One region of the Rhodobium gokarnense genome, then DNA from elsewhere that is predicted to be linked to it. Evidence: riboswitches for the same ligand, from Rfam matches in the RefSeq annotation. Region 1 holds a riboswitch; each other region holds the start of a gene.

Region 1 (9,528 bases):
AAGCGCGAGCGCCAGGCGGTCGAAGACGCCATCGCCACGGCCAACGAGCAGATCCGCTTCGTGCGCAACATCGTCTCCGAAGCGCCCAAGCAGTTGTTCGACCTCAAGGGCGAACGCCCCGCTCCGGACTGGTCGGAGATGCTCGGCAAGTTCGGCACCTCGCTCTCGACGCTGCGCGAGACGGTGCGCGCATCGACCGTCCGCCTCCAAGAGATCAAGGACGAGATCGCGCGCCTGCAGGACCAGCAGGACGAGAGTTTCCCGGAGGCAAAGCCGACCTATCAGGCCCGCATTTCCGTCGTTGCCGACACGGCGGCGGATGCCGCTCTGACCCTGCGCTATGCGGCGGCCGGCGCGGTCTGGCGTCCGGTCTATGACGCGCGGCTGTCGCTTGATGGCGAGGCGCCGTCGCTGGAACTGGTGCGCCGGGCCGTCGTCACCCAGGCGACCGGCGAGGACTGGACCGACGCCGAGCTGACCCTTTCCACCGCACGGCCCGGCGGGCGCGCCGAGGCGCCGGAGCTCAGTCCGCTGATCGTCCGCATCGCGCCGAAGCCGCGGCCGGTGCCAGTGGCCCAGAGCCGCAAGACGATGCGCATGTTCGCCGACAATGAAATGGCGGAGGCCGCGCCCATGGAAGCGCCGGCCGGCGGCGCGATGGTCCGGGCAATGCCCGCCACCGAGCGCGCCGCAGCCCTTGAGACCCGCGGTTTCGACCTCGTCTACCGCATTCCCGGCCGCACCTCGATCGTTGGCGACGGCACGCCGAAGACCCTGAAGATCGGCAGCGACACCATCTCTCCGGAACTCGTCGTGCGCTCCGTGCCGGTGCTCGATCCGACGGCCTATCTGACCGTGCGCTTCGACAACGAAGGCGCGGGGCCGATCCTGCCGGGCGAGGTTCAGCTCTTCCGCGACGGCGTCTTCGTCGGCAAGGGCGGGATCGGCTTCATTGCGCCGAAGGAGGAGGTCGCGTTCGGCTTCGGTGCCGATCCGGCGGTGGTCGTGGAACGGATCACGCTGGAGAAAAGCGAGGGCGAGCGCGGCATGCTCTCCACCGACAAGATCGACCAGCGCCGCTATCGCATCACCGTCACCAACCGCCACGACCGCACCATGCGCATGGAGATCGACGACCGGCTGCCGCAGTCGGAGAACGAGAAGATCGAGGTGGAGCGGGCGTCGGACACCACCGAGCCGACCACGACCGATGTCGACGGCAGGCGCGGTGTCGTGCGCTGGGCCTTCGATCTCGATGCCGGAAAGGCGCGCGAGATCCTCATCGGCTATACCGTGCGCTGGCCGGACGACGAGCGGATCATGTGGAATGACGGCCCGGTGCGCTGATCGCGCCAGGTCCTTCGGCGTCTAAGCTGATCGGGTCACGTGACCTTTGCGACACAGCCCCGGCGCGGAATCGGGCCGGGGCGCCGCCCGTCCCCCGCTGAGACATTGGAAGGTCTCGCCACGGCCCGGCCGAGTGGTTATAGTCGCGCGCCCGCAAATGGGTGGGAGCCGCAGGGCTCCAGCAAGACTCAGCGGAAAAAAAGAGCGTATTTCGGGGCGCGTTAATGGCGAATGTGGTTGTCGTCGGCTCGCAGTGGGGCGACGAAGGTAAGGGTAAGATCGTTGACTGGTTGAGCGAGCGTGCCGATGTGGTGGTGCGCTTCCAGGGCGGGCACAATGCCGGCCACACGCTGGTCATCGACGGCGTTTCCTACAAGTTGAGCCTGTTGCCGTCCGGCGTCGTGCGCGAGGGAAAGCTGGGCGTCATCGGCAATGGCGTGGTGCTCGACCCGCATGCCCTGATCGCCGAGATCGGCCGGCTGAAGGACCAGGGCGTCACCGTCAGCCGAGACAATCTGCGGATTGCCGAGAACTGCACGCTGATCCTGTCGCTGCACCGCGAACTCGACGCGCTGCGCGAGAAGGCGCTCGCCGCCGGCAAGATCGGCACCACGGGACGCGGCATCGGCCCGGCCTATGAGGACAAGGTCGGCCGCCGGGCGATTCGCCTGATGGACCTTGCCGACCTTGGCACCCTGAAGACCAAGATCGACCGCATGCTCATCCACCACAACGCGCTCCGGCGCGGGCTCGGGGAGCCGGAGATCTCGGCCGATGCGCTCTATGACGAACTGGCCGCGGCGGCCGATGCCGTGCTGCCGTTCATGGATTCGGTCTGGCAGCTCCTCGACGAGATGCGCAAGACCGGCAAGCGCATCCTCTTTGAGGGTGCGCAGGGCGCGCTGCTCGACAACGATCACGGCACCTATCCGTTCGTCACCTCGTCGAACACCGGCGCCGGCCAGGCGGCGACGGGCTCGGGCATGGGCCCCGGCGCCATCGACTATGTGCTCGGCATCACCAAGGCCTACACGACCCGGGTCGGCGAGGGGCCGTTCCCGACCGAGCTAGATGACGAGGTCGGCCAGTTCCTCGGCGAACGCGGGCGCGAATTCGGCACGGTCACCGGGCGCAAGCGGCGCTGCGGCTGGTTCGATGCCGCGCTGGTGCGCCAGACGGTCAGGACCAGCGGCATCGACGGCATCGCGCTCACCAAGCTCGACGTGCTCGACGGCCTGAAGGAGCTGAAGATCTGCACCGGCTATATGCTCAACGGCGCCAGGATCGACTACCTGCCGGCCGCCCAGGAAGCGCAGCGCCAGGTCGAGCCGGTCTACGAGACGCTGGAAGGCTGGGAGGCCTCGACCGCCGGCGCCCGGAGCTGGGCGGAACTGCCGGCCCAGGCCGTCAAATATGTGCGCTACCTGGAGGAACTGATCGGCACCCAGGTCGCGCTGTTGTCGACAAGTCCCGAAAGAGACGACACTATCCTTGTCCAGGATCCGTTTCAGGATTAGCACTTTTTGTAAGACTTGGCGGCCGCCAAGTATTGCGGCCGCGGCGCTGGGTGCGTAGAGACGGGGAGTTGAAGGTTAGAGCGGGGAGGAGCGAGGGCAGGGCGCGCTTCGGAACGTCTTCGGACCGGCCGGCGTTCCTGCAGACGGGAGACCGCTTCGGCGCGAACGGCCCTCGACGACAGTAATACGCGCCCGACCGAGCGTTGAGACATGGCGGACTATTACGCAATCCTGAAACGGGCTCTCGATGCCTTGCCGGACAACACCGGCGAGGCTCGGCGCGCCGTCTATGAAAAGGCCCGCAGCGCGCTGGTCACCCAGTTGAAGTCCGTCGAGCCGCCGCTGGCGCCCTCGGAAATCACCAAGCAGCGCCTCGCCCTGGAAGAATCGATCCGCAAGGTGGAATCGGAGACGGCGCGGGCGCTGATGGGCTCGAACCGGCCGCGCGCCGAGGTCCCCAAGCCCGTTGCGCCGGCCTCCAAGATCGATCCGCAGACCGCCGCACCCGCCGAACCGGCAAAGCCTTCCGCCCCGGCGGAGAGGCCGGCGCCTGCCGCACCGCCGCGTTTCGAGGCGCCGCCGCGCAGGGAGCCGCCCGCGTCGGCAAGGCCCGCAGAGCCGCCGGCCGCAAGGCACGCCCCGGCCGCGGAACCGCGGGCGCCGGAGCCGACGGCGCCGGCGCGGCCGAAGGAAGACCTTGCCGTTCCCGTTCCCGGCCCCGCCGAGGAGCCGGACCGGCCGGAAGCGGCGAACGATTCGGTGCCGCCGAAGAAGGCGCGCGGCGTCGATGTGTTCCGGCGCGCGGTCAAGGCGGCCGGTGCGCTCGGGGCTGCCTCGGGCAAGGCCTCGAAGTCGGCGCGCGAGGTCCTCGACGCGACGGAAAAGAAGCAGCGCCGCGCCGAGCGCCGGCGCCAGCGCACCGAACCGGAACTGCCGGAGACGCCGCCGGAGGAGCCCGGCACGGAGATGGCCGCCGAACCGCCGGTCTCGACGGCCGGCGAGGCGCACCTTGCCGGCGATGCGCCCGTCGCCGACGACGCCCTTGCCGGCACCGAATTTCACGGCCGGGTCGCCCAGCCGCTGTCGTCGCGGACGATGTGGATGGTCGCCGCCGCGATCCTCCTCGTCATCTTTGTCGGCGTTGCCGGCTGGATCTACGCCCAGCGCGATCTCCTGTTCGGGCCGGCCGACCTTGCCGATGACGGCACGGCCCAGCCGACCGTCACCGAAATGGACACCCAGACGACCGACGAGCCGGCCCTTGCGCCGGACGGTCTCGCCCCGAAGATCACCGACCGGCTGCCCTCGCTCGGCGGCGAGAACGGCGCGGCGCCCGATGCCAAGAGCGTCCGGACCATGCGCGTGCGTGCGCCCGGCAGCGAGGGCGAGGACGCAGCGAGCGACGAGGAAGCCGCTCCGGCCGATGACGGCGCGGATGCCGCGGCGGTCGAGGACGATGCGGCGGTGAGCGAGGAACCGGCGGAGGCGGCCGAGGAAACCGGACCGGACGAGGCGGTTCCGGACGACCAGTCGGCCGTCGAACCGGCGCCGGAAGACAATCCGGCACCGATCGTCGATTCCGGCAACACCGTCGGCGTTGGCCAGCGGGCCATCCTTTATGAGGAGAACACCGAGCCCGGCGCCGGCAACACCGCCTATAACGGCAGCGTCGTCTGGTCGCTGGCCGAAGAGCCGTCGGCGAGCGGCGGCACCGATACCGTGCTGCATGCCCATGCGGACATTCCGGACAAGAACATGGCGGTCGACGTCAAGCTGCGGCCGAACCGGGACACCGCCCTGCCGGCGCCCTACACGATCGAGATCGCCTTCACCCTGCCGGAAGACTTCGAAGGCGGGGGAATCGCCAACGTGCCGGGCCTGATCCTGAAGACCAGCGAGGCGGCACGGGGCGATGCCCTGCGCGGCGCCTCCGCCCGGGTCCTGGAAAACCTTTTCTGGATCGCGCTGTCGCAGAACGACGTGGAGAACGATCGCAACCAGACGCTCCTGAAGGATCGCGGGTGGATCGACATTCCGGTGCTGTTCGAGACCGACAAGCGGGCGATCCTGACGCTCGAAAAGGGCGCTCCCGGCGATCGCATGATCGAGCAGGCCTTCGCCAAATGGCAGGCCGGCTGAGCGCGGCAGCGCCGGCCTTTTCCGTCTTTTCGAAAATCTTTTTCAGCCCGCTTGCAATGGGCCGCGATCCCGCGCATCCTCTGACCCGTTCCGAGGGGTGCTCCGACAAGGAGCTGAGATGGCATCGCGGGATGCCGAACCCTTCGAACCTGATCCGGATCATACCGGCGAAGGGACGGGGCGCATGCACGGCTTATGCGGACATCTCCTGACGTCGGTCATCCTGTTGGAGGTGTCGCCGATGTCCGATCTTTCTTCCCCTGCCGCACGACTTCCTCTGCGCCGCATTCGGCGCAGCCGGGCCTGATCCCGTCCGTCCGGCCATGTCCCGCATCGTCCTGGCGTCCGCGCGCGCGGTCCTGATCTCCGCCGCCCTCGTTGCCCTGTGGCAGGCTGTGGTCACGGGCTTTTCGCTGCCGCACTACATGCTGCCGTCGCCGGAGCGGGTTGCCGCCGTGTTCCGTATGCAGCCCGGCTATCTCGCCGCGCACGGCCTCACCACCTTGCTGGAAATCGTCGTCGGCCTGGCGACCGGCGCGCTCCTCGGCGTGACCACCGCGCTGGTCATGAGCTTCCTGCCGCTCGCCCGCAAGCTGGTGCTGCCGGTGGTCGTTGCCAGCCAGGCGCTGCCGGTCTTTGCCATCGCGCCGCTGCTCGTCGTCTGGTTCGGCTTCGGCATGGCCTCCAAGATCGTCATGGCCTCGCTGATCATCTATTTCCCCGTCGCCTCGTCCTTCTATGACGGGCTGACGCGGACCGATCGCGGCCTCGTCGAACTCGCCGGCCTATCCGGCGCCTCGCGCTGGCAGACGCTCATCCATATCCGCATTCCGGCTGCGCTGCCGAACCTTGCCTCCGGCCTCCGGGTCGCCGTTGCCGTCGCGCCGATCGGCGCCGTCGTCGGCGAATGGGTCGGCGCCTCCGGCGGCCTCGGCTTCGTCATGATCCAGGCCAATGCGCGCATGCAGACCGACACCGTCTTTGCCGCGCTGATCGTCCTTGCCGTCATCGCCGTCACCCTGCGCCAGGTCGTCGACCGGGCAACGCGGCGCCTCGTCTTCTGGGCTCCGGAAACGGATGCCTGACCGCCTCAAGCCGATTGTCACCCATCAGAAACGAAAGGACTTTTGAGATGAAACGCCTCGTTCTCGCCCTTGCCACCGCGCTGGCGGTGACGCTGACGTCGCCGGCGCTCGCCGCCGACAAGCTGACCGTGCTGCTCGACTGGTTCGTCAATCCCGACCATGCGCCGCTGGTGATCGCCAAGGAGGCCGGCTATTTCGACGAGGAAGGGCTCGACGTCACGCTGGTGCCGCCGGCCGATCCGAGCGCGCCGCCGCGGCTCGTTGCCGCCGGCAAGGGGGATATCGCCATCTCCTACCAGCCGAACCTCTACCAGCATGTGGCCGAGGGCCTGCCGTTGGTGCGCTTCGGCACGCTCGTGGAGACGCCGCTCAACACCGTGGTTGCTCTCGCCGACGGGCCGGTGAAGGAGATCGCCGACCTCAAGGGCAAGAAGGTCGGGTTCTCCGTCGCCGGCTTCGAGGACGCGATCCTCGGCGCGATGCTCAAGAATGCCGGTCTGACGATGGACGATGTCGAGCTCGTCAACGTCAATTTCGCCCTGTCGCCGGCGCTGCTGGCCGGCCGGGTCGATGCCGTCGTCGGCTCGTTCCGCAATTTCGAGCTGACCCAGCTCGAACTGGAAGGCAGCAAGGGCCGCGCCTTCTATCTGGAAGAGCACGGCGTGCCGGTCTATGACGAACTCATCTACCTGGCCCATCGCGACCATCTGGACGATGCGCGGCTGCGGCGGTTCCTCGCAGCGGTGGAGAAGGCGAGCATCTTTCTCACCAACCACCCGGAAGAGGCGCGGCAGATGTTCCTGAAGGCCCATCCGGACCTCGACAACGAGCTCAACCGGCGTGCCTTCATGGACACCATCCCGCGCTTTGCCAAGCGGCCGGCGGCGCTCGACAGCGCGCGCTACAAGCGCTTTGCGGCGTTCATGAAGACGAGCGGGCTGATCGACGAGGTGCGGCCGGTCGGCGATTACGCCGTCGAGCTTGAATAGACCGGAATCCCGGGGAGGGGCTGCATGACCGCGACGCCTTTTGATGCCTATGTGATCTGCACCTCTCCCCGCAGCGGCAGCACGCTGCTGTGCTCTCTGCTGGAAGCCACCGGCGTTGCCGGGATACCGGACTCCTATTTCCATCAGCCGTCCTTGGAGGAATGGATCAAGGATCTGGGGCTCTCGCCCGATCCTGCGAAGCGGGAGGTGGAAACCCTCAAGGACGTGTTCCGGGAGGCCATCGCGCAGGGAAGCGGCGATACGGGCATGTTCGGGCTCCGCCTGCAGCGGCACAGCTTTGCCTGTTTTACCGAAAAGCTGGCGGTCCTTTACCCGGACCCGCCGGGCGACCGCTCGCGGATCGAGGCCGCCTTCGGGCGAACTCTCTTCATCCATCTGACACGCGAGGACAAGCTGGACCAGGCCGTCTCCTATCTGAAGGCGCAGCAGTCGGGCCTCTGGCACCGGGCGCCGGACGGCTCGGAGCTGGAGCGCCTCTCGGCCCCGCAGGAGCTGCGCTATGACCGCGAGGCGATCGCGGCGCAACGAGCCGAGATGGTCGCCATGGATGCGGCCTGGGCCGCTTGGTTCGACGGGGAGGGGATCGATCCGCTGCGCCTCACCTATAACGGGCTTGCAGCCGATCCCATCGGAACGCTGAAGACGGTGCTGACGGCGCTCGGCCGCGATCCCGCTGCGGCGGATGCTGTCGAGATCGGCGTCGCGAAATTGTCGGATGCGACCAACCAGGCGTGGGTTGCGCGGTTCCGGGCCGAGGAAAACGCCGGGACGCAGACCTGAGGCCTGCGTCCGTTCAGCGGCGTGTCTAAGCGTCGGCGAGCTGCTGTTGCTGCTCGATCTGGGCGGCGCGCTTCTGCATCACCTTCTGGACCTTTTCGAAGGCCCGGACCTCAATCTGGCGGACGCGCTCGCGGCTGACGCCGAACTCCTCCGACAGCGCTTCCAGCGTCATCGGATCCTCGGCGAGGCGCCGCGCCTCGAAGATGCGCCGTTCGCGGTCGTTGAGGATGCCCAGCGCGTCCTTCAGCATGGCCCGGCGCATGTCGAGCTCTTCCTGGTCGGCCAGCATCTTTTCCTGGCTCTCGCTCTCGTCGACCAGCCAGTCCTGCCACTCGCCGCCGTCGGCCTCCTGGCGGATCGGCGCGTTGAGCGAGGCATCGCCGCCGAGGCGGCGGTTCATGGAGATGACCTCCTCCTCGCTGACGCCGAGGCGCCGGGCGATCTCGGCAACCTGCTCGGGCTTGAGGTCGCCCTCGTCGAGGGCCTGGATCTGGCCCTTGACCTTGCGAAGGTTGAAGAACAGGCGCTTCTGGTTCGCCGTGGTGCCCATCTTCACGAGGCTCCACGAGCGCAGGATGTATTCCTGAATCGCGGCCTTGATCCACCACATGGCGTAGGTGGCGAGCCGGAACCCCTTTTCCGGGTCGAACCGCTTGACCGCCTGCATCAGGCCGACATTGCCTTCGGAGATCACCTCGCCGATCGGCAGGCCGTAGCCGCGATAGCCCATGGCGATCTTGGCAACGAGGCGCAGATGCGAGGAAACCAGCCGGTGCGCGGCATCCGGGTCCTCATGCTCGCTGTAGCGCTTTGCCAGCATGTATTCTTCCTGCGGTTCCAACATCGGGAACTGCCGGATCTTGTCGAGATAGCGTTGTAGTCCGTTTTCGCCCGCACTGATTGCCGGGAGAGAATTCTGGGCCATGGTGCTGCACCCCTTGGATGGTCTGTCGCGAGCTCCGGTTTTCGGCAGCTCGAATCGGTGCCTGGGTCATTCGCGACCACAATGGCCACCGAACTCGTCCAATATAGGACGATTTTTGGCAAAAACACGTCAACGCCCGTCAGCGAGACGTAAGCGCGGCCTCGATGGCCGCCACAAGGGCGGCGAAATCTTCCGGCAGCGGGCTTTCGAAGCGAAGCACCTCGCCGCTCACCGGATGGCGAAAGCCGAGGATACCGGCATGGAGTGCCTGGCGCGGAAAGGCGGCGGCGAGGGACCGGGCCGGCTCCGGCAGCCGGTTCGCCCGCGTCGCGAAGCCGGCGCCATAGTCCCGGTCGCCGACGAGCGGGTGGCCGATATGGGCCATATGGACGCGGATCTGGTGGGTGCGGCCGGTCTCAAGCCGGCATTCGACGAGGGAACTGATCGCCTCGCTGGCCGGGTCCTTCGGATAGCGCGCGAGGCGCCGCCAGTGGGTGACGGCATGCTTGCCGCCGAATTTGACGACGGCGCGCTTCATCCGGTTGCCGCCCGAGCGGTCAAGGGCGGCGTCCACCGTGCCGGCCATGTGGGCGGGGCATCCCCAGACGAGGGCCTTGTAGGCGCGCTCCAGACTTCCTGTGCGGCCATGGTCGGCGAACTGCTCCGACAGGCCGCGATGGGCGGCGTCGGTCTTGGCGACGACCATCAGGCCGGAGGTGTCCTTG
Region 2 (9,528 bases), on a different contig from region 1:
CGGGTTCCTGTTCGAAGGCTTCGAGATGGCGCCGCCGGACTGGCGGCCCGAACCGCGGGCCCCGAGCGCCCGGTAAACTGCTTATATCGTTGACGTCAACGTAATCGTTGAAACTACGGTGGACAGCGTCAATCCACCGCAGGCAAGTGCGATTTCCGCCGGATTTCCGCTCTTTTTTCGCCTGCGACATTTTGACATAGGCGGGCGCGGAAAACCGCGGCATACATCCGAATATTAGAAATACCTGTTTCAACTGACGGGGTCCCGCATGGCCTCGGGACAAACGTCTTGCTGGTTTTCTTCCCGTTTATCGACAAGGATGTCGGCAGTCGCACCCGCTGAAAAGGGTGCCGCGTTGATAACGGAGAAAAAAATGGCACATGTAGTTGTCCTGGGAGGAGGCTTGGGCGGTGTTTCGGCGGCATATGAGGTTCGCCAGGCCCTGCGCAAGGAGCACAAGGTTACCGTCGTTTCCAAGAACTCCTTTTTTCAATTCACCCCGTCCAATCCCTGGGTCGCCGTCAAGTGGCGCACCAAGAAGGCGATCACCGTGGAGCTCGAGCCGGTGCTGAAGCGGCACGGCATCGATTTCATCTGCAATCCGGCCGCCAAGCTCCTGCCGGAGGAGAACCGCATCGTTCTGGAAGACGGCGCGGACGTCTCCTACGACTACCTGATCATCGCTACCGGCCCGGAACTGGCCTTCGACGAGATCGAGGGCCTCGGCCCCCATGGCGGCTACACCCAGTCGGTGTGCGACGTCGACCATGCGGTCTCCGCCTCTGAGACCTGGGACAAGTTCTGCGCCGATCCCGGCCCGATCGTCTGCGGCGCCGTGCAGGGCGCGTCCTGCTACGGCCCGGCTTACGAATTCGCGCTGATCATGGACACGGACCTGCGCAAGAGGAAGATCCGCGACAAGGTGCCGATGACCTTCGTCACGGCCGAGCCCTATGTCGGCCATCTCGGCCTCGGCGGCGTCGGCGACACCAAGGGCCTCCTGGAATCCGGCCTGCGCGAGCGGCACATCCGCTGGATCTGCAACGCCAAGGTCGCCAAGGTCGAAGACGGCACCATGCATGTGGTGGAGCACAATGACGACGGCTCGGTGAAGAAGGAGCACGAGCTGCCCTTCAAGTATTCCATGATGCTGCCGGCGTTCCGCGGCATCGGCGCCGTGCGCGACATCGAGGGCCTCGTCAATCCGCGCGGCTTCATCGTCGTCGACAAGCACCAGCGGAACCCGAAATATCCGAATGTCTTCGGCGTCGGCGTGTGCATCGCCATCGCGCCGCTGGAGGCGACGGCGGTTCCGGTCGGCGTGCCGAAGACCGGCTACATGATCGAGAGCATGGTGACGGCGACCGCCCTCAACATCGGCGAGATCATCGCCGGCCAGCAGCCGACCCACGAGGCGTCGTGGAACGCCATCTGCCTTGCCGACTTCGGCGACACCGGCATCGCCTTCGTGGCGCTTCCGCAGAACCCGCCGCGCAACGTCAACTGGTCGTCGAGCGGGCGCTGGGTGCACCTGGCCAAGATCGCCTTCGAGAAGTACTTCCTGCGCAAGGTGCGCAAGGGCTCGACCGAACCCTATTACGAAAAGGTCGTGCTGCAGCTCCTCGACATCGGCAAGCTGAAGGAAAAGGTGCTCGGGTAATTCCGGCCCGATTTTCATCGCCAAGACCACGCCGCGCCCGGTCCGCCGGGCGCGGTTTTTGTTTTCCGCCGTATGGCCGTTTGCGGCTGCCGGTTCGAGGATGCCTCTCCCCTCGCTCTGCGTCACCACCGGACTTGATCCGGTGGTCCATGATGAGGCGCGGCAAGAACCGGCCCAATGGGTTGTTCCGAAAGGCATCATGGATTGCCGTGTCAAGCACGGCAATGACGCGGAGTGGGTGGATCCCGGGGTGCGCAAGTGGGGGCTGATCCCTGTCGGGCCGGTGCGGCAATAAAGCTGGAGCGGACCAATCGGGAGCGCCAAGCCTTAAAGGCTGGTGCTGGCCAGACCCCCGACCCGCAGACTATCAGCCTATATGACATGACTACGGAGGGGAGAATCTCGTCCGTCAACATGCATGATGCATGACTATGGATGCTCTATCGCCCGGACATCCGATCGCCGTCGCAGCATGTCCTTTGCCGCAAGGACCGCGCCGCCGGTGATGGCCAGGCAGGCGATGACGACGGGCCAGGAGGCGACGCCGAAGCCGAAGGCGATGAGGATCAGGGTGGACAGAAGCGGGGCGGCGTAGGAGGCGGCGCCGAGGACCTGGATGTCGCCCTTCTTCACGCCGACGTCCCAGACATAAAAGGCCGCGCCGACCGGCATCAGGCCGAGGCCGGCAACGGCAAGCCACTCGCCCGCATCGGCCGGCCAGACGGTTTGTTCGAAAAGGAGATGGCACACAGCGCTGAGGGCGGCACCGGCAAGGCAGAAGCCGGCGACGGCGTCGGTCGGGACGCCCGCAAAGCGCCGCGAGACAACGGAATAGGTCGACCATGTCAGCGCGCAGACGGCGGCCGCCAGATAGCCGGTGGTGTATTCGGCGTTGAACGCAAAACCCCTGCCGCCGGTGACGATGAGCGCCGTGCCGAAAAGGCCGAGAAGGGATCCCGCGATGTGGAACCAGCGCAGGCGTTCGCCGGGCAGCAACGCGGAAAAGACGACGATCAGCAGCGGCCAGAGATAGGCGATGAGGCCGGCCTCGACCGGTGGGGCGTTCCTCAGCGCCGTATAGTAGAAAAAGTGGTAGCCGAAGAGGCCGCCGACGCCGAGGAGCCAGACCGGCCAGGGCTGGATGAGCGCACCGGCGGCGCCGGGCCTCCAGGTCCAGGAGACGACGCCGATCAGTCCGCCGAGGCCCATGGTCAGCGCCAGGAGCTGGAACGGCGGGACCTTGCCGCTTGCCGCGGTGAAGAGCGCGAGCAGCGCCCACATCAGGACGGCGGTAAAGCCGATCAGGGTGGCGAGGCGGACGGTCATGGCAGGGTTTACCCGGCGAACCGGTCGGTCGCCGCGATCAGCGCGGAGCGGATGCCCGGCTCGGAAAAGGCGTGGCCGGCATCGTCGATGACGGTGAACTCGGCCTCCGGCCAGGCCTTGTGCAGGTCGTAGGCCGTGCGCATGGGCGTCGCCGCGTCGTAGCGGCCCTGGACGATGACGCCGGGTATGGCTTTGAGGCGTCCCGCGTCGCGGATGAGCTGGCCTTCGTCCAGGAAGCCGGCATTGACGAAGTAGTGGTTCTCGATGCGGGCAAAGGCGAGGGCGAAATTTTCCTCGCCGAAGTCGGCGGCGAAATCCGCGTTGGGCAGGAGCGTGATGGTGCGGCCCTCCCAGATCGACCAGGCTCTTGCCGCCTCAAGCTGTGCGGTACGGTCGGACCCGGTAAGGCGCCGGTGATAGGCGGCAAGGAGGTCGCTCCGCTCGTCGTCGGGGATCGGGGCGAGGAAGTCGTCCCAGTAGTCCGGGAAGAGCCAGGAGGCGCCCTCCTGATAGTACCAGGCGAGCTCGGAGCTGCGCAGGGTGAAGACGCCGCGCAGGATCAGCTCGCTGACCCGGTCCGGGTGCCTTTCGGCATAGGCGAGCGCGAGGCACGAGCCCCAGGAGCCGCCGAAGACCAGCCATTTGTCGATGCCGTGCATCTCGCGCAGCGCCTCGATGTCGGCGACGAGGTGCCAGGTGGTGTTGGCCTCCAGCGAGGCGTGGGGTTTCGAGCGGCCGCAGCCGCGCTGGTCGAACAGGATGACGTTGTAGCGCTCCGGGTCGAAATAGCGCCGCTGCTGGGCATTGCAGCCGCCGCCGGGGCCGCCATGCAGGAACACCGCCGGCTTTCCGTCCGGGTTGCCGCAGGCCTCCCAGTAGACCTCGTGGCCGTCGCCGGTCTGAAGCATGCCGGAGGCGTAGGGCTCGATGGGGGGATAGAGCGGCCGGTGTCGCATGGCGGGATCCGTCGGTTCTGGAAATCCGGCTCTTCATAACATGGCCAGAGGATGTCGCCAGCCGCCAAACGATGCCGCCAAAAAGAAACGGGAGCGGCCGGGGCCGCTCCCGCTCGATGTTACAAAGCTTTGTCGCCGGCGGTCAGACCATGTACTGGCCGCCATTGGCCGAGAGCGTCGAGCCGGTGATGAAGCCGGCGTCTTCCGAGGCGAGGAAGACGACGCAGCGGGCGATCTCCTCCGGCTCGCCGAGGCGGCCGATAGGGATCATGCCGATGATGGACTCCAGCACCTTTTCCGGCACGGCGCGGACCATCTCGGTCCCGATATAGCCCGGGCAGATGGCGTTGACGGTGATGCCCTTGCGGGCGCCTTCCTGGGCCAGCGCCTTGGTGAAGCCGATCTCGCCGGCCTTGGCGGCGGAATAGTTGGACTGGCCCATCTGGCCCTTCTGGCCGTTGACGGAGGAGATGCTGATGACGCGGCCGAAGCTGCGCTCGCGCATGCCCTCCCAGACATGGCGGGTCATGTTGAAGAGCGCGTTCAGATTGGTGTCGATGACGGCGGACCACTGCTCGGGCGTCATCTTGTGGAACATGCCGTCGCGGGTGATGCCGGCATTGTTGACCAGCACGTCGACCGGGCCGATATCGGCCTCGACCTTGGCGATGCCTTCCGCGCAGGCATTGAAGTCGGAGACGTTCCACTTGTAGACCGGGATGCCGGTCTCTTCGTGGAATTTGGAGGCGGCCTCGTCATTGCCCGCATAGGTCGCGGCGACGGAATAGCCGGCATCCTTCAAGGCTTTGGAAATGGCGGCGCCGATGCCTCTGGTGCCGCCGGTAACAATCGCAACTTTACCCATATCTGTTTCCTCACTGTTCGTTTTTGTGTTTGTGCTTTTGCTTGTGACTTCTCCGGCCCGTCGAAATAGAAAGCCCGCGGCGGGCCGACCGCCGCGGGCGTGATTGCTCCTTCTCCTAGCGCTCGACGCAGAGCGCGACGCCCATGCCGCCGCCGATGCACAGGGTGGCAAGGCCCTTCTTGGCGTCGCGGCGCTTCATCTCGTGCAGCAGCGTCACCAGCACCCGGGCGCCGGAAGCGCCGATCGGGTGGCCGATGGCGATGGCGCCGCCATTGACGTTGACGATGTCGGTGTTCCAGCCCATGTCCTTGTTGACCGCGCAGGCCTGGGCGGCGAAGGCCTCGTTGGCCTCCACGAGGTCGAGGTCGTCGACCGACCAGCCGGCCTTTTCCAGCGCCTTGCGCGAGGCCGGGATCGGGCCGGTGCCCATGATCGCCGGATCGACGCCGGCGGTCGCCCAGGACTTGATGCGGGCGAGCGGCTCAAGGCCGCGCTTCTCGGCTTCTGCGGCCGACATCAGGACGATGGCGGCGGCGCCGTCATTGATGCCCGATGCGTTGCCGGCGGTCACCGTGCCGTCCTTGGTAAAGGCCGGGCGCAGCTTGGCGACGCCGTCGATGGTGGCGCCGAGGCGGATATATTCGTCGTCCTCCACGACCCGCTCCTTGCGCCGTTCGACGACGGTCACGGGCACGATCTCGTCCTTGAACCGGCCCGCCTTCTGCGCCTCTTCGGCCTTGTTCTGGGAGGCGACGGCGAAGGCGTCCTGCTCATCGCGGGTGAGCTGCCACTGGGTGGCGACGTTCTCGGCCGTGTTGCCCATGTGATAGCCGTTGAAGGCGTCCCACAGGCCGTCCTTGATCATGGAATCGATCATCTTGTAGTCGCCCATCTTGTGGCCGGCCCGAAGGTTGGCGCAGTGGGGCGACAGCGTCATGTTTTCCTGGCCGCCGGCGACGATGACGTCGGCATCGCCGCACAGGATCTGCTGCATGCCGAGGGCGACGGTCCTGAGCCCCGAGCCGCAGACCTGGTTGACGACCCAGGCCGTTGCCTCCTTTGGCAGGCCGGCGGCGATTGCGGCCTGGCGCGCCGGGTTCTGGCCCTGTGCCGCGGTCAGCACCTGGCCGAAGATCACCTCGTCGACGTCTTCCGGGGCAACGGAGGCGCGCTCCAGGGCGGCCTTGATGGCGACCGCGCCGAGTTCGTGCGCAGGGGTGTTGGAAAACGAGCCGTTGAAGCTTCCAACGGGTGTGCGCGCGGCGCTGACGATTACAACTTCACTGGTCTGACCCATCCGTTCCTCCCGGGTGTCTGGTCTTGAGCATGCATGCATTTGAGGGCTTGTCTTTGCGGGTTAAAACCCGTGCGCCCGATGCCGGATACACGGAATAGACCTATCGGTTCCGGTTGAGTCAACCGTACTATTCGGTGATGCGGATGTTCCCGTCGACGTAGAGGATGCTGCACCACGGCAAGGATTCCGGGGCCGCGAGGAGCCTTTCGGGGCGGCCGAAACCGCCCGGTTTCCGTCGCGGGCCAAATCTATTCCTTGCGAGGCGCCGTTTTCGGCGCATAGGATGCCGCAAGTGGTTGTGCAGTGCGGCCGCTCGCAAAAACAACAAGGCGAATCCAAGGGGCAGGGAACGGATGGCGAAAACAGAAAAACCGACCGTCATCAAGAAATACGCGAACCGGCGGCTCTACAACACCGGGACGAGCACCTATGTGACGCTCGAAGACCTCGCCGAGATGGTCAAGAACGAGGACGACTTCGTCGTCTTCGATGCCAAATCCGGCGACGAGATCACCCGTTCGGTGCTGACCCAGATCATCTTCGAGCAGGAGAACAAGGGCCAGAACCTCCTGCCGATCGCCTTCCTCAGGCAGCTCATCCGGTTTTACGGCGATTCCATGCAGACGCTGGTGCCGAGCTATCTGGAATTCTCCATGTCGTCCTTCGCCAAGGAGCAGGAAAAGCTGCGCCAGCAGATGACCGCCTCGATCGGCCAGACCGCCTTCGAGGCGCTGGAGGACCAGGTGCGGCGCAACACCGACATGTTCGAAAAGGCGATGCGCATGTTCCTGCCCTTCGGTGCCGGCGGTGTCGGTACAGGCACTGGCGGCACAGGCACTGGCGGACCGGGCACCGGCGGACCGGGCGCGGGCACAACGGGTGCCGGCAGTACCGGCACGGGCGCCGGCGGCGACGCCAGGCCGGAGGAACCCTCCGACATTTCCGACCTCAAGAAGCAGCTTTCCCAGATGCAGAAGCAGCTCGACGCGCTTTCCGGCAAGGACGAGGACTGAACCCGGCGCGTTTGGCGACGGTCATTGCGGGAGCCGGACGGGCACCCGGCGGGAGCGGCCATTGACAAGGCCCCGGCCGGCGCGCAGTCTCTGTCCATTCACCCGGGGGGTCCCGACAAGGGGCTGAGATGCTGATGGCGCCGCCCGGCGCAGCGCAGTGACCCGACGAACCTGATCCAGTTCATACTGGCGTAGGGATGGTGCACCGGCTGCGCGGCTTCGGCCGAATCGTCCTGAGGCGACGTCCTCGCGGTCCTTCTCCATTCAACGCGGAACTGGGTCTCCAACGCTTCGAGCTCTGGAGGCTCCGACCGATGACCGACCATACCCCCACCGTCACCACGGGCCCGCTGCCCGCCTCGCGCCGCGTCTGGCATAGGGGCGCCGTGCACCCCGACATTCGCGTTCCGATGCGCGAGATCGACCTGCATCCCACCGCTGGCGAGCCGCCCGTCACCGTCTATGACAGCTCCGGTCCCTATACGGACCCTGAGGCCGAGATCGCCATCGACAAGGGCCTGCCGCGCCTGCGCGCCGGCTGGATCGCCGCGCGCGGCGACACCGAGGCCTATGACGGCCGCCACGTGACGCCCGCGGACAACGGCTTTGCCGACGGTGCGCGTCTGACGCCGGAATTCCCCGTCCGCCATCGGCCTCTTCGGGCGACAGGGGGACGGGCGGCGACGCAGATGGCCTATGCAAGGGCCGGCATCGTCACGCCGGAAATGGAGTTCGTCGCGATCCGCGAGAACCTCGGCAGGCAGGCGGCGAAAGAGGCGCCGGCGCGCGACGGCGAGGCGTTCGGCGCCGAGATCCCCGACCTCATCACGCCGGAATTCGTGCGCGACGAGGTGGCGAGGGGCCGGGCGATCATTCCCGCCAACATCAACCACCCGGAGGCCGAGCCGATGGCCATCGGGCGCAACTTCCTCGTCAAGATCAACGCCAATATCGGCAATTCCGCCGTCACGTCCTCGATGGCCGAGGAGGTGGAGAAGATGGTCTGGGCGACGCGCTGGGGCGCCGATACGGTCATGGACCTCTCCACGGGGCGCAACATCCACAACATCCGCGACTGGATCCTGCGCAACAGCCCGGTGCCGATCGGCACCGTGCCGCTCTACCAGGCCCTGGAGAAGGTCGGCGGCATCGCCGAGGATCTCTCCTGGGAGGTGTTCCGCGACACGCTGGTCGAACAGGCCGAGCAGGGGGTGGACTATTTCACCATCCATGCCGGCGTTCGGCTGCACATGATCCCGCTGACGGTGGGCCGGGTGACGGGGATCGTCAGCCGAGGCGGCTCGATCATGGCCAAGTGGTGCCTGCACCACCACCGCGAGAGCTTCCTCTACGAGCATTTCGACGAGATCTGCGACATCGCGCGGGCCTATGACGTCTCGTTCAGCCTCGGCGACGGGTTGCGGCCCGGCTCCATCGCCGATGCCAACGACGCCGCCCAGTTCGCCGAGCTGGAGACGCTCGGGGAGCTGACCCAGATCGCCTGGGCGAAGGACTGCCAGGTGATGATCGAGGGGCCTGGCCACGTGCCAATGCACAAGATCAAGGCCAATATGGACAAGCAATTGGAGGTCTGTGGCGAGGCGCCGTTCTATACGCTCGGGCCGCTGACGACCGACATCGCGCCGGGCTACGACCACATCACGTCGGGCATCGGGGCGGCGATGATCGGCTGGTTCGGCACGGCGATGCTCTGCTATGTGACGCCGAAGGAGCATCTCGGCCTGCCGGACCGCAACGACGTCAAGACCGGCGTCATCACCTACAAGATCGCCGCCCATGCCGCGGACCTCGCCAAGGGGCATCCGGCGGCCCGGGCCCGCGACGACGCGCTCTCGCGCGCCCGGTTCGAGTTCCGCTGGGAGGACCAGTTCAACCTAGCGCTCGACCCGGATACCGCCCGGTCGATGCACGACGAGACGCTGCCGAAGGAGGCGCACAAGGTGGCGCATTTCTGCTCCATGTGCGGACCGAAATTCTGCTCCATGCGCATCTCCCACGACATCCGCGCCGAGGCGCAGAAGGAGGGCATGGCGAAGATGGCGGAAAAATTCCGCGAGGGCGGAACCCTTTACGTTCCGATGGAGGACGCACGATGACCGAGACGCCGGGAACCCTTCTGGCCGCGCTCAGGGCCGAGCCGCCGCTGGTGCAGTGCCTCACCAACTATGTCGCCATGAACATCGCCGCCAATGTGGTGCTGGCGGCAGGGGCCAGCCCCGCCATGGTCGCCGACGTGGAAGAGGCGGAGGAATTCGCCGGCATTGCCGGCGCGGTGACGGTCAATATCGGCACGCTGTCGCCGCCCTTCATTGCCGGGGCGAAGGCGGCCATCGCCGGGGCGAGCGCTGCCGGTCACCCTTGGGTGTTCGATCCGGTGGCCTGCCAGGCGA
Region 3 (9,528 bases), on a different contig from region 1:
AGCGCTCGCGCGGAATGTCGAGCGCCTGCAGCGCCGCCTCGCGCAGATCCTCCGACAGGACGCCGGCGCCCGTCTCGCCGATGATGTCGAGCGGCCCGGTCACCGGGAACGCCGCCACCGGCACGCCCGAGGCGAGCGATTCCACGATCACGTTCCCGAAGGTGTCGGTGAGGCTCGGAAAGACGAAGACGTCGGCGGAGGCGAAATGGCTGGCAAGCTCCTCACCGACCTTGGCGCCGGTGAAGACGGCCTCGGGGAACTTCGCTTCCAGCGCCGGCCGCGACGGCCCGTCGCCGACCACCACCTTGGTCCCAGGAAGGTCGAGAGCAAGGAACGCCTCGATGTTCTTTTCCACCGCCACCCGGCCGACATTGATGAAGATCGGACGCGGCAGATCCTGGAACACCTTCGGCGCGTCGGGCCGGAACAGGCCATGGTCGACGCCGCGCGTCCAGTACATCAGCTTTTCGAAGCCCTGCGCCTCCAGCGCCTGCTTCAGGCTCGGCGTCGTCACCATGCAGCCGAGCCCGTCATTGTGGAACTTGCGCAGCCAGGCATAGGCCCAGCGCTCCGGCACCGGAAAGCGGGCGGACAGGTATTCCGGAAACCGCGTGTGGTAGCTCGTCGTGTAGCCGCCGCGCCCGGTCTTCTTCAGATAGCCGCGCACGCCGAGGCCGAGCGGGCCCTCGGTCGCCACATGGATGTAGTCCGGGCCGATCTCCTCGATCGCGTGGCCGACATGGCGTGCCATCGCCATCGACAGGCGGATTTCCGGATAGGTCGGACAGGGCAGCGTGCGGAACCGCTCCGGCGTCAGATAGGTGACCTTGATGCCGATATGGGTCAGTTCCTCGCCGATGCGCTCAAGGGTTTTGACGACGCCGTTGATCTGCGGGCGCCAGGCGTCGGTAACAATCAGGATATGCGTCATGCTGCGACCGGCTGGCTCGTCTCTTCGCCGTCCTCGGCGTCCTCGGTGACGTCGGCGGGAACCACGTCCTTGCGCAAATCGGCCCAGCGGATGATCTCGAAGCTGCCGTCATGGCCCTCCGCGATCGCCGTGCAGCTTTCCACCCAGTCGCCGGTGTTCATGTAGACGTGGCCGTTTTCCTTGCGGATCACCGCATGGTGGATGTGGCCGCAGACGACCCCGTCGGTGCCGCAACGCTTGGATTCCGCGATCAGGGCGTCCTCGAAGGCGCCGATGAAGTTGACCGCGTTCTTGACCTTCAGCTTGGCCCAGGCCGACAGCGACCAGTAGCGGAAACCGAGCTTGCGGCGAATCAGATTGAACCAGGTGTTGAGGCTGAGCGCGGTGACATAGGCCCAGTCGCCGAAGAAGGCGAGCCACTTGGCGTGGCGCACCACGACGTCGAACTCGTCACCGTGGATGATCAGGAGCCGCCGGCCGTCGGCGGTCTCGTGCACCGCCGTCTCCATCACTTCGACGCCGCCGAAATGGGTGCCGAAATAGTTGCGCAGGAACTCATCGTGATTGCCGGGAACGTAGACGACCCTTGCGCCCTTTCGCGCCTTGCGCAGCAGCTTCTGGACGACGTCGTTGTGCAGTTGCGGCCAGTGCCAGGACCGGCGCAGGCGCCAGCCGTCGACGATGTCGCCGACCAGGTAGATCACCTCCGCATCGTTGTAGCGCAGGAAATCGAGCAGGAGATGCGCCTGGCATCCGCGCGTGCCGAGATGGATGTCCGACAGGAACAATGCCCTGTAGTGACGCGCGTCCGGTTTAGCAGTCATGGGAAGTCCCGGGTGGCTTGGCTCAAGGGCTTGGCGTAATGAATTCAGCCCTTTAAACGCGATTCACGTCTCAATTATGTGACAACGCGTTTGCCCGCCCGGAGCGGCATTTCAACCTTGAAGACGTAAGCCGCGCCGCCGCCTCACGACAGCATCGGCACCACCACGGAGGCGAGCAGCAGCACCGCCATGGCGATAGAGAAGAGCCGCCAGGCCCGGTCGGAGGTGCGGAAGAACCGGGCCACCGCGCGCCCGAAGATGCACCAGATGGTGACCGCCGGCGCGCCGACCAGGAGAAACACGACGAGGAACGCGAGCGTGCCGGAACCGTCCTTGCCGGCCGGGGCGGCAAACAGCGACACCATGGCGACGATCGTCGCCCAGGCCTTGGGATTGATCCACTGGAAGGCGGCGGCCTCCAGGAAGGTCATCGGCCGGGTCGCGCCGTCGACCGTCCCGGGCGGCGAGGCGATGGCGACCCGCCAGGCGAGATAGAGAAGGAACAGGAGGCTCGCCGCCGTCAGCACCATGGAGACCGTCGGCGCGGCCTTCAGGAACCCGCCGACGCCGAAGCCGGTGAGCACGACCATCACGCTGAAGCCGACCACGATACCGAGCATGTGCGGCACCGTTCGGGTAAACCCGAAGGTCGCACCGGAGGCCAGCAGCATCATGTTGTTCGGCCCCGGCGTCGCCACGGCGACGAACAGGAAGGTCGCCAGCGAAAGAAATGAGTCGATCATGACGCCTTCCCGCAATCATCGTGCTAATTAGGTCAATAATACTGACATAAATTGCCGACGCCATCGCGCTCTGCGCATGGCAGCCCCCTCGCACGCGCATGGCCGGCGACGCTGGCGAAGCGCTTCCAACAGGCTGTCAAACGCACTAGGTACTGGCCAGGACAGAACGCAAAGAGGGAAAGGACGGACCCAATGGATCTCGGACTGAAGGGCAAGACGGCGATCGTCTGCGCATCGAGTCGCGGCCTCGGCAAGGGCTGCGCCATGGCGCTCGCCGAAGCCGGCTGCGATATCGTCGTCAACGGCCGCAACGAGGAAACGCTGAACGCCACGGCCGGCGAAATCCGCAGCGCCACCGGCGCCTCGGTGACGGCCGTTAGCGCGGACGTCTCCACCGCCGAGGGCCAGAAGGCGCTGCTCGCCGCCTGCCCCGAACCCGACATCCTGATCAACAACAATGGCGGCCCGCCGCCGCGCAAGTTCACCGAGCTCGGCCGCGAGGAGATCATCGAGGGCGTGATCCAGAACATGATCACCCCGATCGAACTGCTGCAGGCCTCCATCGGCGCCATGCGCCAGAAGGGCTTCGGGCGCATCATCAACATCACCTCGCTGTCGGTGGTGATGCCGATCGAGGGGCTGGACCTGTCGAGCGGCGCCCGCGCCGGCCTCACCTCATTCCTTGCCGGCGTCTGCCGCGAGGTCGCGGGCGACGGCGTCACCATCAACCAGGTCCTGCCCGGCAAGATGGATACCGACCGCCTGCGCACTACCGTGCGCAACGCATCGAAGGCGCGCGGGCTCTCCGAAGAGGACTTCATCGCCCAGCAGCAGGCGGAAATCCCGGCCCACCGCTACGGCAATGCGGAGGAATTCGGTAAGGTCTGCGCGTTCCTGTGCTCCGTCCATGCCGGCTACATCACCGGCCAGAACATCAAGGTCGACGGCGGCCTCGTTCCTTACGCCTTCTGAGCGAAGCCGAGACAAAAAAAGCCGCCGGCGGGCCCGATTCCCGCGGGCGGCTGCAGGCCTCTCGCCGCAGTCGTTTATTCCGACAGCCGCATCTGGCTGATGTCGGCGGCGATCGACTTGAAGGCGTTGCGCAGCGCCGTGCCGTTCGACGCATCGAAATATTTGCCGGACGTGCTCGCGCACTCCTCCATCATCGCCTTGGCGCTGGTGCTGTAGAGCTGGAAGGTGACCGAGTAGATCTCGATGCCCGCCTTCTTCATGTTCTTGCAGAGCTTCTTTGCCCGCTGCTCCGACTTCGACTTGGCGTTGCCCCGCGATTCCTTGTACTTGCCGGAAGCCTCGTTGTAGTCGTAGGCGGTGTTGAACTCGCCGTCGGTCATCAGGATGGCGATCTTGACCGTCTCGTCGTCGTCATAGGCGACCGGATCGCTGCCCGCCGGCCACAGCGGCGACCATTTCGGCGACAGCGTGTACCAGCTCCAGGCAATGCCCGTATGCCCGGCGGTATAGCCGGTGGTGGCGAGCGAATTGATCTTGGTGGTCAGCGTCGCGTTGCTGTCGGTCAACGGCAGGAACTCCACGCCCGGGCAGCCGGTAGAGCCGTCGCCGATCGGCGCCTGTGTGTAGAAGGCGTCGGTGAAGGACTTCACCGAGCGCTCGGTCGCGCATTTGTTGCTGACCCCGTCCGTCACCGCGGAGGCATAGGAGGCGACGTTGACGCCCTGGCTGTAGGGGATGATCGCGATCCGCACCTCGTTCTGATAGGAATGCGCCGTGGTCGGGATCAGGACGTCGATGAGTTCCTTGGCCGCCGCCTTCAGGTCGGAGATCTTGGAGCCGGCCATTGATCCGGTGACGTCGAGCATCAGCGCCACCTCTATGTCCTTGTCGGAGAGCCGCGCCACCGACTTGTTGGCAATGTCGATGTCGGCAAAGCCGGCAAGCTGCATGAAGGTCGTCGGCATGGTGAGGGTCGCATCGACACTGACCGCGCCGGTGTCGGGATCCTGGGTGATCGTTAGGCCCTTGATCGAAATCCCGCTGCCGCCGGACAGCGTGATCGCGTTCTGGAAGGTGGCGTTGACGATGGCGTCCACCTCGTCCTTGCTGCCGCCTTCGCGCACCAGCTTGGCGACGCCCGCAAGGGCCGCCGCGTCGAGCGCGTTCCTGAGCGTCGCCTTGGTCTCCAGCGCCCGGGAATAGTCGATCGCCGTGCCGACCAGAAGCAGGATCGGTATCAGGAGAAAGGCAAAGAGGATCGACAGGGCCCCCGCCTCATTGGACGCAAATCGCGCAACAACGGCTTTTAAACCGGCAATAGACATCGTTCCCGCCTCGCCCATTTCCGGCGGCCGAGGGGCCGCGAACCGGAAAACAGCATTTCTTGATATTCGTTGAGGCGATACTAGCGAATAACCGGTATATCTCCCGTTAAGGCAGTTCGCTAAACTGTAATTAAAATGATAGGTAAAATTTGAATCGAATTTTCTGCTTCCAGGGACGATTCAATGCTTGCGGCCAAGGCGCGGCCGATCGCCCGGCCCCGGCCGACAAGGAAGACCGGCGGCCCCTGCCGCCGCCGGCCATAATAATTCGATGCAGGAAACGGCGTTACGACGCCGCGTCGCGGGCCGACAGGAACCGCGCCTGGGACACCCGGCTCCAGGTCGCCTGGGTCGACCTTGCGTTGCGGAACGAGGCAACGACCTCGGCGCTGACGGCATCATGGTCCGCGACCATGTCGAGGACGTCCTCGCTTGCGGTAGCGGCGGCGGCAAGCAGCGTGTCGGGATAGTAGCGCAGCTCCACGCCGTGCTCCTCGCGCAGCCGCGTCAGCGCTGCCCCGTTGTGCCATTCGGACTCGGTCAGCGCGAAGATGTTCTCCGCCGCCGCGGCGTGTTCCACGACCGCCTGAAGGTCGGCCGGCAGCGCCGCGAACGCCTCTTTGGAGACCAAGGCCTCGCCGGTGCCGTTCGGCTCGTGGAAGCCGGGGGCGTAGTAGTATTTCGCCACCTTGTAGAAGCCGAGCGCGGCATCGCTCCAGGGCCCGAGGAATTCGGTGCCGTCGATGACGCCGCTTTCCAGCGCGGTGAAGATCTCGCCCGGCGGCAGCGAGACCGGGGTCGCGCCGAGCCGGCGCATGACCTCTCCGCCGAGCCCCGGCATGCGGATCTTCAGGCCCTTGAGGTCGTCGAGGGAGGTGATCTCCTTGCGGAACCAGCCGCCCATCTGGAAGCCCGTATTGCCGGCCATCAGCGGGCGGACGCCGAAGGGCGCATAGAGCTTTTCCCAGACCTCCTGGCCGCCGCCATGGTTGATCCAGGCGATGTGCTCCAGCGGCGTCAGCCCGAACGGCCCGGCTGTGAACAGCGCGGCGGCCGGCATCTTGCCCTGCCAGAAAAGCGAAGCCGTATGGGCCATTTCCGCCGCCCCGTTGGTGACGGCATCGAAGACTTCCAGCGGCGGCACCAGTTCGCCGGCGGCATAGACCTTGATGGTGAGGCGCCCGCCGCTGAGGTCGGCAATGCGCTTGGCCAGCCGTTCCGCGGTCACGCCCGGTCCCGGCAGGTTCTTCGGCCAGGAAGTGACCATGCGCCATTCGATGGCCTCGGACGCCGGCGCGGCAAGCGCCGGGCGGGCGAGCATGGCGCCGGCGGCGCCGGCAAGGGTCGCGCCGAGGGCGGCGCGGCGGGAAAGGCCCGTGCGGTCCGGATGTCCGGTCATGGCTCAATCCTTCCAGAGTGCGTGGAAATGGTGGACGGGTCCGTGGCCGGAGCCGATCCGGAGCCCGTCGGCGGCGCGGATCGCCGCCGTGACGTAGTCCTTGGCCTCACCCACGGCCTCGGTGAGGTTCCGGCCCTTGGCCAGCCCGGCCGCGATCGCCGAGGACAGCGTGCAGCCGGTGCCGTGGGTGTTCTGCGTCTCGTGCCGCGGCGCGGTGAACCAGTGGCTCTCGCCATCGGCCGTGACGAGAAGATCGGAGCTTTCCGTCCCGCTGCCGTGGCCGCCCTTCAGGAGCACGGCCCGCGGGCCGAGCTTCAACAGCGCCTCGGCCTGGCGGGTCATGGCATCGGCGTCCGACGCCACCGGCTCGGCCAGCATCCGCGCCGCCTCGAAAAGGTTCGGCGTGATCAGGAGCGCCTTCGGCACCAACACCGAGATCAGCGTCTCGACCGCCTCCGGCACCAGGAGCGGGTCGCCGGAGGCCGCGACCATGACCGGGTCGAGCACCACGATCTCCTGGGCGTGCGCGGCAAGGCCCGCCGCCACCACCTCGATCACGGCCGGCCGCGACAGCATGCCGATCTTCACGGCGTTGACGGCAAGGTCGGAAAACACCGCATCCATCTGCGCGGTGACGAATTCCGGCGGCACGTCGTGGATGCCGGTGACGCCATGGGTGTTCTGGGCGGTCAGCGCGGCAACGACGCTGGCGCCGTAGACGCCGAGGGCGGAAAAGGTCTTGAGGTCTGCCTGAACCCCGGCGCCGCCGCCGGAGTCGGTTCCCGCAATAGTCACGGCGATCGCCGTCATGTCCCGGTCTCCCTGAGATATGGAAAGTGTGGTTAGAGCCCGGCCGGGACGTCGGCCGGGCAAAGCGTGAGGCGGGCCTGAAGCGTTGCCGCATCGAGGCCGTAGAGCGTATCGAGGAAGCCGACCTGCAGGCTGGCCGGCCCGGCCGCCGTCTCGCCGGCGATTTCCGCCGCAACGCCGACGGCGGAAAGGCCCGCGGCCGTCGCAATGAGCGGATCGCCGATGACGGCAAGGAAGGCGGCAACGACTGCGCTCGCGGCGCAGCCGGCCGCCGTCACCCGCGCCTGCAGGGGATGGCCGTTGTCAAGGAAGACGGTCCGATCCCCGTCGGAAAGGATGTCGCGCGCGCCGGTCAGCGCGACGACGATGCCATGGCGCAGTGCCGCCCGGGCAACGGTGTCGGGCCCCGGTTCGGCCTCGAACAGGGTGCGGAATTCGTCGGCATTGCAGCGAAGGACGGCCGGTCCGAGATCGATCAGCCGCCGGGCAAGCGCGATGCGCCGCGGTGAGGATTCCGCATGCGCCGGATCGAGGCACCAGGAAAGCGCCCGCTCCTTCGCCGCCGGCATCGCCGCGTCGACGGCCTCGGCGCGAAGGGCATCGAAGGTGCCGAGATTGACGAGAAGCCCGTCGGCCCTGGCGACGAAATCGCCGATCTCGTCGGCGGCAAGCGTCATGCTGGGAACGGCGCCGAGCGCCAGCAGCGTGTTGGCCGAAAAAGTCTGGGCGACCGTATTGGTGATGCAGTGGACGCGCGGTCGCGCTTCTCGCACTTCGTCAAGAGCCGCGGCGATCGCGCCTGCGGTGACGGCATGGCCGTGCGTCATGGCCGCCTCCCCTGTCGGGAGAAGGTCCGATCGATTGATGTCGTGAAGATGAGAGAAACGCTCATCCCAATCCCTCCGCCGGCATGATCCGGATCAGGTTCTTGGGGTTGGCAGACCGCCTCTCAGCCCGTTCGGGCACCCCCTTGGAATACGCTGAAAGACGTAAAGCCAATCGGGCGTGATTGCAAGAGCCCGGCTAACCATGCGCGGGTGCCGGAGGGGCCAGACCCGCCTTGCCTCCCGGGCGCAACAATGCCATCTGTTGCGGGGAACTCGTCCAATGCTTTGCGGAGAATGCCGGCCATGAAACCGTTTTTCGTCCTCATCAAGTCGCAGCTCGGCAAGGCCTACGACGTCGCCACCGAGATCGCCGATGCCGAGATCGCCTCGGAGATCTATTCGATCGCCGGCGACCACGACCTCCTGGTCAAGTTCTATGTCGAGGACGACACCGATATCGGCCACTTCGTGAACCAGAAGGTGCACGTCATCCCCGGCATCCAGGACACCAAGACCATCGTCACCTTCAAGGCGTTTTAGGCCTTCTGCCAGCCTTAAGAGCGACTACTAGAAAAAAGTAGCCGAATTCCGTTGGCGTTTTGGAAGACCTGCACCCCCGCAGCCAGACCCTTACAGTGAAAAGCAATATTCAGGCCGTATTGGATCTATGAAACAGAATAATATGAAATAAAATATAGCAAGAGAGATATGACTGTGAATTTTTAAATTTTTAAAAATTCCAGAATACTAATATCTCTCATTCAACGATTGGTCAGCCTTCCAGAAAAATTGTGAGGGCCAGGAATGCCGCTGCATGTGTATGTACCACGCACCCGCGTACCATTGATCCAACCCGTGTAAGAACAGTTATTTCTATCACTTGCATTGAATTGCCGCAGTGTTATCGAATCGCCGCCGCATGTATAGTCGATCTCTGCGCTCTTCTCAGCGCCAGCAGTCACACCATGATGCGTGTAATCTTCGAAATCCCAAGTTATTGCCCATGCTGCGGCCTCTCTCCCGACCATATGGCTATAACCGTTGCAATCTGCGAACACCATATTACAGGAAGCAACAACAAAAAGAGAAGTTACCAACGTTCGCACATCAACCTCCATTAATGGTAGTTTAATGAAAATCTAATCCATTTAAAATTGTATTGGTTTTTTTGTCAATGCCCATCGATACCATGTGACGGTATCCTCAATACTTCGCCGGCGTTCCGGCGCGGCGCTGGCGGGTGCGGTCGCGGTCGAGGCCGAGCCGGTGCTCGCGGTAGATGACGAAGAGGCCCGAGGCGGCGACGATCGCCCCGCCGATATAGAAGGCAAGGGTCGGCACCTCGCCGAACACGGCCCAGCCGACCATCATTGCCCAGATGAGCTGGATGTAGTCGAACGGCGCGATGGTCGAGGCGTCCGCATAGCGGTAGCTCTGGGTCAAAAGGAACTGGCCGAACCCGCCGACGAGCCCCGTCATGACCAGCAGAAAGGCGTCGTAGGGCGACGGCCAGACCCAGCCGAAGGGGAGCGTCGCCAGCGACAGCGCCGACCCGACGAGCGCAAAGAACAGCACGATCGAGGCCGTCTTTTCCGTTTCCGTCATCTTGCGCACCAGTGTCATGGCGCCCGCCATGCCGACGGCGGCAACGAGGCAGAGCAGCGCGCCGGTGCGCGCCTCGGGCGTCTCGGCCACCG

What was found. A riboswitch is a leader RNA that binds a small molecule or an ion and turns the genes downstream of it on or off. The one in region 1 is predicted to bind thiamine pyrophosphate.
Region 2: another riboswitch for thiamine pyrophosphate. It lies ahead of thiC (phosphomethylpyrimidine synthase ThiC); the one in region 1 lies ahead of M2319_RS02645 (ABC transporter permease).
Region 3: another riboswitch for thiamine pyrophosphate. It lies ahead of M2319_RS22970 (hydroxyethylthiazole kinase); the one in region 1 lies ahead of M2319_RS02645 (ABC transporter permease).

What each region holds. Positions count from the first base shown of each region.
Region 1 is NZ_JAOQNS010000001.1:564,409-573,936, forward strand. Features, by position in the region: gene M2319_RS02630 (mucoidy inhibitor MuiA family protein) at 1-1,347, shown strand, start outside; gene M2319_RS02635 (adenylosuccinate synthase) at 1,572-2,864, shown strand; gene M2319_RS02640 (hypothetical protein) at 3,075-5,003, shown strand; TPP riboswitch at 5,087-5,196, shown strand; gene M2319_RS02645 (ABC transporter permease) at 5,327-6,088, shown strand; gene M2319_RS02650 (ABC transporter substrate-binding protein) at 6,136-7,077, shown strand; gene M2319_RS02655 (Stf0 sulfotransferase family protein) at 7,102-7,878, shown strand; gene rpoH (RNA polymerase sigma factor RpoH) at 7,904-8,803, opposite strand; gene M2319_RS02665 (RluA family pseudouridine synthase) at 8,943-9,528, opposite strand, start outside.
Region 2 is NZ_JAOQNS010000015.1:67,825-77,352, forward strand. Features, by position in the region: gene M2319_RS21145 (cupin domain-containing protein) at 1-76, shown strand, start outside; gene M2319_RS21150 (NAD(P)/FAD-dependent oxidoreductase) at 374-1,660, shown strand; gene yddG (aromatic amino acid exporter YddG) at 2,090-2,986, opposite strand; gene pip (prolyl aminopeptidase) at 2,995-3,942, opposite strand; gene phbB (beta-ketoacyl-ACP reductase) at 4,085-4,807, opposite strand; gene M2319_RS21170 (acetyl-CoA C-acetyltransferase) at 4,923-6,104, opposite strand; gene phaR (polyhydroxyalkanoate synthesis repressor PhaR) at 6,458-7,117, shown strand; TPP riboswitch at 7,211-7,333, shown strand; gene thiC (phosphomethylpyrimidine synthase ThiC) at 7,432-9,234, shown strand; gene thiM (hydroxyethylthiazole kinase) at 9,231-9,528, shown strand, end outside.
Region 3 is NZ_JAOQNS010000022.1:10,552-20,079, reverse strand. Features, by position in the region: gene M2319_RS23005 (glycosyltransferase family 4 protein) at 1-931, opposite strand, end outside; gene M2319_RS23000 (UDP-2,3-diacylglucosamine diphosphatase) at 928-1,755, opposite strand; gene M2319_RS22995 (LysE family translocator) at 1,899-2,498, opposite strand; gene M2319_RS22990 (SDR family oxidoreductase) at 2,691-3,470, shown strand; gene M2319_RS22985 (vWA domain-containing protein) at 3,545-4,795, opposite strand; gene M2319_RS22980 (TRAP transporter substrate-binding protein) at 5,082-6,194, opposite strand; gene thiD (bifunctional hydroxymethylpyrimidine kinase/phosphomethylpyrimidine kinase) at 6,198-7,004, opposite strand; gene M2319_RS22970 (hydroxyethylthiazole kinase) at 7,037-7,831, opposite strand; TPP riboswitch at 7,885-7,984, opposite strand; gene M2319_RS22965 (Lrp/AsnC ligand binding domain-containing protein) at 8,135-8,371, shown strand; gene M2319_RS22960 (DMT family transporter) at 9,035-9,528, opposite strand, start outside.